DNA from 2 places in the Arthrobacter sp. CAN_A2 genome. Region 2 is predicted to be linked to the other one. Evidence: predicted binding sites of a transcription regulator. Region 2 holds the regulator's gene; the other holds the start of a gene.
The links. The regulator LexA, encoded in region 2, represses DNA repair genes until DNA is damaged. The targets are predictions, from matches to a motif close to TCGAACANNTGTTCGA.
Positions count from the first base shown of each region.

Region 1: IWX63_RS13370 (HNH endonuclease signature motif containing protein) is a predicted target of LexA. The motif match lies at 2,530-2,545, and genes of this name have one in related genera.

Region 1 covers NZ_JADOUS010000010.1:5,161-11,107, forward strand. The annotation lists gene IWX63_RS13350 (FAS1-like dehydratase domain-containing protein) at 1-334, shown strand, start outside; gene IWX63_RS13355 (MaoC family dehydratase) at 337-777, shown strand; gene IWX63_RS13360 (UDP-N-acetylmuramate dehydrogenase) at 774-1,865, shown strand; gene IWX63_RS13365 (hypothetical protein) at 1,944-2,372, opposite strand; gene IWX63_RS13370 (HNH endonuclease signature motif containing protein) at 2,557-4,194, shown strand; partial or broken gene IWX63_RS13375 (alkyl/aryl-sulfatase) at 4,780-5,947, shown strand, end outside.
Region 2 covers NZ_JADOUS010000002.1:41,121-47,067, reverse strand. The annotation lists gene hflX (GTPase HflX) at 1-271, shown strand, start outside; gene IWX63_RS02445 (ATP-dependent DNA helicase) at 264-2,336, shown strand; gene lexA (transcriptional repressor LexA) at 2,371-3,087, opposite strand; gene IWX63_RS16690 (LysM peptidoglycan-binding domain-containing protein) at 3,468-4,007, shown strand; gene IWX63_RS02430 (histidinol-phosphate transaminase) at 4,084-5,178, shown strand; gene IWX63_RS02425 (DUF2461 family protein) at 5,263-5,937, shown strand.

The sequences.
Region 1 (5,947 bases), on a different contig from region 2:
CTACGACGTCGACGCCGCGGCGGCGCTCGGGCACCGGGACCTCGTGGCCCCGCCCACCTTCGCGATCGTCGTCGCCCAGCGTGCCGATGCGCAGCTCATCAATGACCCGGGTGCGGGGATCGATTTCACCCGTGTCGTCCACGCAGACCAGCGTTTCGTCCACCACCGCCCGATCCTCGCCGGCGACCAGCTCGTCGCCGAACTCCATGTGGACCAGGTCAGGGCCATGGGCGGCGGCGCGATGATCACCACGCGTGCGGAGATCTCGACCATCGACGGCGAGCCGACGGCCACCACGACGTCGTCCCTCCTCGTTCGTGGACAGGACCAGTAGCCATGACCGTATCCATCAGCACGCTCGAAGTGGGCCGGCAGATCGGCTCCACCACCATCGACATCACCCGCCAGGACCTCGTCCGGTACGCGGGCGCGTCGGGGGACTTCAACCCCATCCACTGGAACCAGGCGTTCGCCGAGGGTGTCGGGCTTCCCGGCGTGATCGCGCATGGCATGTTCACCATGGGTGCCGTCGTCCAGCTCGTCACCGACTGGGCGGGCGACCCCGCCGCAGTCATCGACTACCAGACGCGTTTCACCAAGCCCGTCGTCGTCGAGGACACCACGGCGCATCCCGGGGAGCCCGGAGCCGTGGTGGAGGTGACGGGCGTCGTCGGCGCGATCGACGCCGAGCGGTCGATGGCGAGGATCGACCTCACCGTGACGTTCGCCGGGCAGAAGGTGCTCGTGAAGGCGCAGGCCGTGGTGAAACTGTCATGACCGTGCCCCTGACCGGCACTCTCCTGGCCGACGTCACAACGGCGCGGGTCGGAGGACTCGCACGTACGTTCGTGGAGGCGTCGACCGAGGAGGAGATCGTGGAGGCCGTCCGGGCCGCCGATGCCTCCGGTGAGCCGCTGCTCATCATCAGTGGCGGTTCGAACCTGCTGATCGGCGACGACGGCTTCGCAGGCACCGTCCTCCGCATCACCTCGAGCGGTTTCACCGTCAACGACGACGACGCCACCTGCGGCGGCGTCATGGTCAAGGTCCAGGCCGGACACGACTGGGACGACCTTGTCAGGTACACCGTCCTCCACGCGTTCACGGGCCTTGAGGCCCTCTCGGGCATCCCGGGGTCCACGGGTGCGACGCCGGTCCAGAATGTCGGGGCCTACGGCTCGGACGTGTCCCACACCATCGCCACCGTCCGGACTTTCGACCGCGAGACGGACAGCATCAGAAGCTTCACCAACTTCGAGCTGCAGTTCGGCTACCGTGATTCCCTGCTCAAGCGCAGCACCGTCGACGGGTCACCGCGCTACGTGGTGCTGACGGTCGAATTCCAGCTCGGACTCGGACGCATGAGCACCCCGATCCGGTACGCCGAGCTCGCCCGTGCGCTCGGCGTCGAGGTCGGGGCGCGTGCCTACGCCAACGACGTGCGCCGTGAGGTGCTCAGGCTGCGTGCAGGCAAGGGCATGGTGCTGGAGGCGCCGGACCCGGACACCTGGAGCACGGGATCGTTCTTCACCAACCCGATCGTCCCGCAGGACGTCGCGGAGCGGCTGCCCGACGACGCTCCCCGCTATCCGTCGGGTGAGGACGGCCGCGTGAAGCTCAGTGCCGCCTGGCTCATCGAGCACGCCGGGTTCTCCAAGGGGTTCGGCCTCGCGGACGACGACGGGTTCGCCGCTGCCGGTGGCCGGGCCTCGCTGTCGACGAAGCACACGCTCGCCCTCACGAACAGGGGTGGTGCCTCGGCGTCGGACCTGCTGTCCGTGGCCCGGCTCGTGCGGGACGGGGTGGAGCGGGCCTTCGGCATCCGGTTGGAGCCCGAGCCGCTGCTCATCAACTGCGTCCTCTGACCGTTCAGGGTTTGCCCGTACTTCGTCTGCCCGTCTGCCAGGTCCCGCGGTTGCCCGGGGTTTGGCTGCCCGGTCCCGTCAGCGGGCGGGGGAGCGGCGCGCTTGCTCGGCAGCGGCGCGGGTGAGGACGACGTCGTTCCAGCTGTCCTCGCGCTGCACGAGTTGCCGCGAGCACAGCCACTGCGCGAGGCGTGAGGCGACGCTGATCTGTGCGAGGCGGTCGTGGAAGTCCGGGAGGAGCTGTGGTGCAGCCAGGAACTCGGGCAGGGCGTGCAGCAACTGCCGTGCGCCCATGACCCCGACGTAGGGGTCCTCGGTCCCGAACTGGCGTTCCAGGGCGAGCAGCTCCCGGTCGCCGACTGCCAGCCCGTCCGCGGCGATGTGCTCGAGGTAGTGCCTGAGGTGGTCCTGGACGCGCTCGTACCGCAGCAGGCTCGCCGGGTGCCGCGTATGGCCGCTGGCCGCGAAGAAGCGCCGGAGGATGATGTCTGCGTTCACGGGATCCATGCGCCCATCCTCCCGGCACCCTCCGACCTTTTGGGGCCGGCTGTTCGGTAGAGTCGGTTCCGGGATCAGGGCCCGCGCGCGGTCGCCGCCACCGTGCTCGACATGTGGATAAGTCGTTGCCGACTTGTCCTCCACATTGACATCGCGCACTCGGAAATAGTACGTGTGTTCGATAAAATCAGGTATGACCAATGCACCGATGGAGGATCCGAGTGACCAGGACCTTTCTCTGGGATCCGTGCGTGCCGCACTCGTGCAGGTGGCCGGCTTACTGACCGACCGTGGCCGGACGCTCTCACGGAGCGCGGCAATGCGGACGCTCGTCGAGATCGAGGACATCTCGCGGGTCGTCGACTATCTTCAGGTATTCGCCGCGGGCATGGCGGAGGCGCAGGAGCTGGCATCGGGTGACAGGCCTCGTGCCGTCGGTTCTCTCCAGACGCGGGCGGAACAGCCACTCGGAAGGCCAGGAACGGTCGGCGCGGCCGGGGTGAGGGCTTCCGGTGAGCAATCAGGTGATGATGCGAGCGGGATTCGATTCCGTACCTGTGCGGACTACCTGCGGGTGAGGCTGGGTATCAGCCTGGCCGAGGCGAAGCGAAGGCTCGACCTGGCGCACACCGTACTGCCCGTGGTCGCTCCCTCAGGTGCGCTCGTCGAGCCGCAGTCGGCGGCCGTCAGCGTTGCGTTCGCTTCAGGCACCTTGAGCGGGCGGGCAGCGACGGTCATCTGTTCTTCAGTGGAACGGGTCCGCTGCGTTGCCGCCCCCGAGCAGTTGGAATCGATGGAGCATCACCTCACCAGGCAGGCGCTGGAGTCCGATGAGGATGTCCTGCGCGTCCTCGCCCGTCGTTGGGAGACCGTCCTGGACCAGGACGGTCAGGAACCCTCGGAGAAGGTGCTGCGAAATCGTCAGGGCGTATTCTTCCGGGGCCGGCGCAACGGACTGCGCATCCTCGAGATCGGGGCCACCGACGAGCAGTTCGAGCACCTTGTCACGGCGATGAACACCGCTACGAACCCGCGGACGCCCAGTACCGATCGCACCCCGGACCATCCTCAGTGCCTCCGCGGTGCAGAAGCCACGACGGATGGTGTGGGTAGCGGATCCTTGCCGGCGGACCGACTGGAAGATCCTACGCGGGCGCAGAGCCTGCTCGACGGGCTGGTGGGCGCGTGCCGGATCGCTCTGTCCACGTCCCTCCTACCGGCTGCCGGTGGCCACCGGCCCCAGGTCATGGTCACCATCGACTACCGGGACCTCCTCGGCGATCTCCGCACCACCAGCTTCCTGGACACCAGTAGCCGGGACACCAGTAGCCGGGACACTTCCGGTGATGCCCTCACCGCCGGCCCGAGGGGTGGAAGCGGGACCGGCCGTGCCGTCTTCACCGAGCAGCTGAGTGCGCGCACTATCCGGCGGATCGCCTGCGACGCCGATCTCATCCCGCTCGTGCTCGGCGGTGACGGGCAGGTCCTCGACATCGGCCGTGCGGGCAGGCTCTTCCCGCCGCATCTGCGTCGAGCACTGGTCGCCCGGGACCGGGGCTGCGCCTTCCCGGACTGCACCATCCCGGCCCCTTGGTGCGAGGCCCATCACATGACGCCGTGGTCCCACGGGGGCACAACCGGCATCGACAACGGAGTCCTGCTGTGTGCGCATCACCACCACATCGTCCATGACGGCCGCTGGACGGTGGCATCGCACAACGGCATCCCCTGGTTCACCCCACCGCCCCACCTCGGTCGACACGGTCGACACGGGACCAGCGCGCGACGCAACCGGTACTGGCACGCCCAGCCCGGGGTCATCTGCACCTAGCGGGGGTTCACGGCCACGTATGGTGTGAACCGGGAGCGCCTCGAAACGCACGGATCATCCACCCCCGACGAGGTACGTCCCTGGGGCACGGTCCATGATTCCGCTTCCCCCGACTATCCCCGCGAACGTCCCGAAGTCACGGCGCTGAATCACTTTCAGGGTCATCCACCTGGGTGGAGGCCAGTCCCGGGCTGTGGCGGATGCCGCCACCGGGTCCTGCTTTCTCCTGAGTACGTCAGGTGAGGCTTTCGACCCATGTGCGCGACAGCCGGGTTTCCTACCATGACTGGACAGACACCGTGCCCGATCCGGGGTGCGGTCATGAGAAAGGCGTCTGACGTGGACGATTCGGGAGCATCGGCAGCAGTCGCGGGAGCCCACGGAGAGGCGCTGGCGTCCCTGCCCTTCAAGGACCGGCGCGATTTCACCAATGCACAGCGTGGCTTCATGGGAAGACGCGAGCCCGGCGCTATTCACGCCGCCGACGGCGCGGTGGTGTGGGACAACGACAGCTACGCCTTCCTCTCCGGGGACGCCCCCGCAACGGTGCATCCGAGCCTGTGGCGTCAGTCCCAGCTGAACGCCATGCAGGGACTGTACGAGGTGGTCGAGGGCATCTACCAGGTGCGTGGGTTCGACCTCGCGAACGTCACGTTCGTGGAGGGGGACACGGGTGTCATCATCATCGACCCCCTGACCTGTGTGGAAACGGCCCGTGCCGCTTTCGAGCTGTATCGGCAGCACCGGGGCGCGCGGGACGTGCGCGCGGTCATCTACACGCACAGCCACGGGGACCACTTCGGCGGGGTGAAGGGGGTGACCACCCAGGACGAGGTCGACGGCGGACGTGTCGCCGTCATCGCTCCCGAGGGATTCACCGGGCACGCGGTGGCCGAGAACGTGTACGCGGGAACAGCCATGTCCCGGCGAGCCGCCTACATGTTCGGAGCGGCATTGGACCGGGGGACGGAGGGCCAGGTCGGGGCAGGACTGGGACAGACGCTGCCCACCGGTGAGGTCACGCTGATCGTGCCGACCATCGACATCACCTCGACGGGTCAGACTCTCACGGTCGACGGGGTGGAGATCGAGTTCCAGCTAGCGCCGGGCACGGAAGCCCCGGCCGAGATGCATTTCTACTTCCCCCGCTACCGCGCCCTGTGTATGGCGGAGAATGCCAACCACACCCTGCACAACCTGCTGACGCTGCGCGGCGCGCTGGTACGCGACCCGCGGGTTTGGGTGCAGTACCTCACGGAAGCCGTCGAGCTTTTCAGCGACCGTACCGACGTCGAATTCGGCTCGCACCATTGGCCCACCTGGGGTCGGGACGAGATCGTGGACTTTCTCTGCACCCAGCGTGATCTCTATGCGTACCTGCATGACCAGACGCTGCGCCTGATCAACCGGGGATTGAACGGCGCCGAGATCGCCGAAGAGATCACACTGCCGCCCTCCCTCGAGAACGCGTGGAACGCCCGCGGATACTACGGGTCGGTGAATCACAACGTGAAGGCCATCTATCAGCGCTACATGGGCTGGTTCGATGGCAACCCGGCCCGGCTCTGGCCGCATGTGCCGGAGCAGGCGGCCCCACGCTACGTGGCCGCCATGGGCGGTCTCGATGCGGTCATCGGCCAGGCCAGGACCGCATTCGACGGCGGGGACTTCCGCTGGGCGGCTATGCTGCTGGACCACGCGGTGTTCGCCGATCCCGCCAACGGGGAGGCCAAGGGCCTGCTCGCCGACACCC
Region 2 (5,947 bases):
GCGGCAGCGCGAACCCCGGTCCGTCGTCGTCTCGGCGCGCACCGGTGCAGGGCTCACGGAGCTGCGCCAGCTGATCAGCACGAACATCCCCCGACCGGGTGTGAAGCTGGACCTCATGGTGCCGTACGCGCGCGGGGAGATCCTCAGCCGCCTCCACGAGGAGGACGTCGAGATCCTCGGCCTGGAACACGTCGGCGAGGGGACACGCCTCGAAGTGATGGTCCGGGAGGGCCTGGCCGCCGAGCTGGAGGCGTACGTCCGGCATGAGTGAGAGCACGCGGTCCGGCGCCGTGGCGGCGCCGGACGCGGCTCGCCCTTCGGCTGAAGCCCGGCAGGCCCTCGAACTGCTCGACGCCGCCGTGGGCGCCATGGGCGGGGAGATGCGCTCCGGTCAGCACGAGATGGTCCGCCAGGTCAGCGAGTCGATCCGCGCGGGCGAGCACCTGCTCGTCCAGGCCGGCACCGGCACCGGGAAGTCGCTCGCGTACCTGGTCCCGCTGATCGCCCATGCGATGGACAGCGACAAGCCCTCGATCGTCTCGACGGCCACGCTGGCCCTCCAGGCGCAGATCGTGGGCCGGGACCTGCCGCGCCTTCTTGACGCCGTGAGGCCCGCGCTCACGCGCCCCGTCGACGTCGCCCTGCTCAAGGGCCGGTCGAACTACGTCTGCCTCCACAAGACCGGCGGCGGGTTCCCGGAGGAGGACGCGCCCGGAACCCTCTTCAGTCTCGGTGAGGACGCCGCACCGCATCCGGCCCCGGCCGTCGACGGCCCGTCCTCGGCGCTCGGCAGGGACGTCGTGCGGCTGCGTGAATGGGCCGAGGAGACCGGGACCGGCGACCGCGACGACCTCGTCCCGGGCGTGAGCGACCGCGCGTGGCGCCAGGTGTCCGTCTCCAGCATGGAGTGCCTCGGCGCTGCCCGCTGCCCGATGGCCCAGGAGTGCTTCAGTGAGAAGGCGCGCGCCGCAGCGGCGGACGCCGACATCATCATCACCAACCACGCGATGCTCGCGATCAGCGCCTTCGAGGGTCTCGCGGTCCTGCCGGAGTACGACGTCGTCGTCATCGACGAGGCGCACGAGCTCCACGACCGCGTGACCGGAGCCGTCTCCGGCCAGCTCTCCGCCTCGATGGTGAGCGCGGCCGCCGCGGCGCTCCGCCGCCACGCCTCGATCGGCACCGGATCCCTCGACACGGCCGCCGACGCGTTCGAGGCGGCAGCCGAGCTCGTCCCCTCTGGCCTGCTGCCGGGCGGCCTCCCGGAGGATCTCGAGCAGGCCCTCGCCCAGGTCCGTGACGCCTCCCGGGCTGCGCTGTCGGACACGAAGACGGATGGCAAGTCCGAAGCCGACGTCGACGGCGGCCGGCAGGTCGCGCGGTCCCGCGCCACCCTGGTCTTCGAGCTCGCCGAGAGGATCCTCGCCGCCTCCGACGTCAACGAGGTGGTCTGGGCGTCGCGCCCCAGCACCTTCACGCCGGGATCCGGCTACGCGCAGCCCGACGAGAGCGCGCCCGCGACGCTGAACGTCGCACCGCTGTCCGTCGCCGGGCGGCTGCGGGAGGGGTTGTTCGAGGACCACACCGTGATCCTCACCTCCGCGACCCTCGCCATCGGCTCCGAGTTCGGCCCCGTCGCGGGATCACTGGGCCTCAGCGGTCCCGGTGCACCCGCCTGGACCGGCGTCGACGTCGGGAGCCCCTTCGACTACCCGCGGCAGGGCGTGCTCTACGTGGCGAAGGACCTCCCGAAACCCGAACGCGGCACCTCCGAGGCGCAGCTCGAGGAGCTCCTCGGACTGCTCAGGGCGTCCCGTGGGGGCGCGCTGGGACTGTTCTCGTCGAAGCGCGCTGCCGAGGAGGCGGCGGAGGCTCTGCGCCCGAAGGTCGATTTCGAGATCCTGTGCCAGGGGGAGTCCTCACTGAATGCGCTGGTGACGCAGTTCGCGGAGGAACCGGACACCTGCCTGTTCGGCACCATGTCACTGTGGCAGGGCGTGGACGTGCCGGGGTCCTCGTGCCGGCTGGTCGTGATCGATCGCATCCCGTTCCCCCGGCCCGACGATCCCTTGATGACCGCCCGCACCAGGGCGGTGGCCCGGAACGGTGGCAACGGATTCATGAGCGTGTCCGCCACCCATGCGGCCGTCCGGCTCGCACAGGGCGCCGGCCGCCTGATCAGGGCCACGGGGGACCGGGGCGTGGTCGCCGTCCTGGACAGTCGGCTCGCCACCGCCCGGTACGGGGGATTCCTCCGGGCCGCCCTCCCGCCCTTCTGGGCGACGACGGACCGCGCCACCGTCACGGGGATCCTGGAGCGGCTCTCGGGGCGCTGATAAGTCCCGGGCGGCGCGGCCTCCCGCGCGGAAGCTACAGCGCGCGCAGCACCGAGACGACCTTGCCCATGATGCTGGCATGGTCGCCCAGGATGGGCTCGTAGCGGGTGTTCTGCGGCAGGAGCCACGTGTGCCCGTCCCGCTGCCGGAAGGTCTTGACGGTGGCCTCCTCGTCGAGCAGCGCCGCGACGATGTCGCCGTTCTGTGCGCTCTGCTGCCTGCGGACCACCACCCAGTCGCCGTCGCAGATCGCGGCGTCCACCATGGAGTCTCCCGAGACCCTGAGCATGAAGAGATCCCCGTGGCCGACGAGCTGGCGGGGGAGGGGCATGACATCCTCGACCACCTGGTCCGCGAGGATCGGACCACCCGCGGCGATGCGCCCTACGAGCGGCACCAGGGCGGTGTCGACGGCGATCCGGTGCTCGACGGCAGGCTTCCGGTCCGGAGACGAATCGGCGTGCGCGCCCGACGTGTCCGGAGCCAGGGTCAGGGGGAGCAGGACCTCCATGGCGCGGGGGCGCTTCGGGTCCCTGCGCACGTACCCGAGCCTCTCGAGCTGCGCCAGCTGGTGGGTCACGCTGGACAGGCTCGCGAGGCCCACGGTGTCGCCGATCTCCCGCATGGACGGCGGGTACCCCTTGTCGGCGATCGACCGCTGGATCGTCTCGAGGATCGTCAGCTGCCGGGCGGTCAGCCCCTTGGACACGGAGCGGCCGCGCGGCCTGCCCCGGCCCGCAGAGATGGGCACGGCGTCTGCCGGGACGTCGGCAGTGTTCGATTCCTGCCGGGCTGCCGCTGGTGATTCCGCCACTGTTGCGCCTTTCGCCTGGGATCGCTGATCCCGTCGTCACCGCCGGTCCGCTCCCGTGGACCGGAAGTCGTTTTGTCAGAGGCGGCTGGTTGTGTGAGATGCATCGGCCACGGAACGGCCCTCGGAGAGCAGCATCCGTCGACGATGTCCTGATCTCCCCACGCTAGGACAGACGAGGGCACTTTTCAAACATATGTTCGAGCGAGTCTCGACACGGGTCGATCGTAGATGCTAGAAATAGGCAGAGGCTTATTAGAACGTGTGTTCGAACCGAGCGCTTCGCCCGGTCAGGGCATTCGAAGGAAAGAGGAACGGCAATGGTTACACCCGTACTGCATGGCAGCTCGCTGTGGACGCCCGCTCGCCCCGAAAGCCATCTCAGGCTGATCTCCGCGCCCGGAGCGTCGCCGTCCACCGGCCCCCTGACACCTTCGGCCTTCGCGGCGCCCTCCAGCCCTCACTCGGCCCGTCCCTCGGACACGACCGGTACCTCCATGCAGCCCGGTACCTCCATGCAGCCCCGTACCTCCACGCAGCGGAGTACGGAACGCCCCCTGACGCTCACGCGGCGCGGGCGCCTGCTGCTGGTCGGCCTGCCGATCGCCCTGGCCGTCGCGGCCCTGATCCTCCTGGCAGCGTTCCTGACCTCCCAGGCCCAGGCGGGGGAGTCGGCGCCGACGTCCACCGCCACGGTCGAGGTGAGTGTCGCCACCGGGGAGACCCTGTGGGATCTCGCCGTGCTCTACGCGCCGGAGCGCGATCCCCGGGACGTCGTCGCGGAGATCGTCGAGCTCAACGACCTGCCGAGCTCCGTGGTGCAGGCCGGGCAGAGCATCGCGGTCCCCGCCGAGGGGTGAGCGCCACCCGCGTCGGGGTCGAGTCTCGGACGCAGCCCATTCGCCCGCGGAAGACGGCATCCCTTAAACTGGAGTGGTGCCCTCCTCCGTTGAAGCCCTAGCCGCCCTTCCTCTGCGCGACGACCTCGTGGGGCTGCACCCGTACGGCGCTCCGCAGCTGGACGTCCCCATCCTGCTCAACGTCAACGAGAACACCCACGGCGTGCCGGCCGACGTGCACGCCGCGATCGTGGAGGCCGTCGCGGAGGCGACCCGGGGGCTCAACCGCTACCCCGACCGCGAGTTCACCCAGCTGAGGAAGAACCTCGCCGACTATCTCGGGCACGGCCTGACGCCCGATCAGCTGTGGGCCGCCAACGGCTCCAACGAGGTCCTCCAGCAGGTCCTCCAGGCCTTCGGTGGGCCCGGACGCACCGCGATCGGCTTCCCGCCCACGTATTCGATGTACCCCTTGCTCGCGAGCGGGACCGGCACGCGCTACGTCACCGCCGCCCGCGGCGCCGCCTACACCATGACACCCGAGGACACCGCCCGGGCCGTCCGCACATCCGGGGCGAACATCGTGTTCCTGTGCTCGCCGAACAATCCGACCGGCACGGCGCTCGGCCTCGACGTCGTCGAGGCGGCCTACGAGGCCGGTGAGGACGCGCGCGCCATCATCATCGTGGACGAGGCCTACGGCGAGTTCGCGCAGGAAGGTACGGCGAGCGCCCTCACCCTTCTGTCGGGACGCCCGCGGTTGCTCGTGTCACGGACCATGAGCAAGGCCTTCGCCCTTGCCGGTGCCCGGATCGGCTACCTCGCGGCGGCGCCGGAGATCGCCGATGCCCTGCGGCTGGTCCGGCTGCCGTACCACCTCTCCGCCATCACCCAGGCGGCCGCGAATGCCGCCCTCACCCATGCGGACACGCTCCTGGCGAACGTCGAGGCGATCAAGGTGCAGCGGGACCGCATCGTGCGAGAGCTCGAGACCCTGGGGCTCTCGCCCGCCCCCTCGGACTCGAATTTCGTCTTCTTCTCGGGCCTCGACGACCCGCACCGTGTCTGGCAGGGCCTCCTGGAAGCAGGTGTCCTCGTCCGTGATGTCGGGATCCCGGGGTCGCTCCGGGTCACCGCAGGCACGGAGGAGGAGACGACGGCGTTCCTGACGGCGCTGGCGACGCTGATCTGACGGTCGGCGCCGCCTGGTCCGGGCCCTGCCGGACCGTTCCCGGCGGCCTTGCGCCGCCCGGACGCTTCGCCCATCATGTGTCGCATGGATCGTCCGATCTTCGATGAGGCGCAGTCGTTCTTCGCGCGGCTGGAGGCGGACAACACGCGTGAGTTCTGGGCTCGCCAGCGCAGGCTGTACGACGAAGGCATCCGGCCGGTCTTCTCCGCGGTGTGTGCCGCCCTGACGTCGTTCTCGGATTGGCGGATCTACCGCCCCCACAACGACGTCAGGTTCCGGGCGGACAGCCCGCCGTACAAGACCTTCATCGGCGCGGTCGCCGAGCGCCCCGACGGGGTGGGTGCCTTCATCCGCGTGAGCAGCCTCGGCTTGCTGGTCGCAACCGGCCTGCCGCTGCCCGCAGCGGATCAGCTCGCCGGGTTCCGTGCCGCGGTGGCCGACGAGGCCTCGGGCGCGGCCCTGGTCGCCGCGATCAGTACCGTCACCGCGCGGGGAATGATGATCCGCCCCGGACGGGCGCAACCGCTGAAGCGCGTCCCCCGGGGCTACCCGGCGAATCATCCGAGGGCGGATCTGCTGCGGTGGAAGGGCATCGAGGTCAATCATCGCGTGCGCCGGCCTGCCTGGGTGGATGTCGCCTCCGCATCGTCGGGCATCGACGAGCTCCTGCGCGAACCCGCCGCCCTGCACGATTGGCTGACCCGCTACGTGGGAGCATCCGCCCTCACCGCTGAGCAGCGGTTCGGCCCGCGCCACTGAAGCGGAGCAC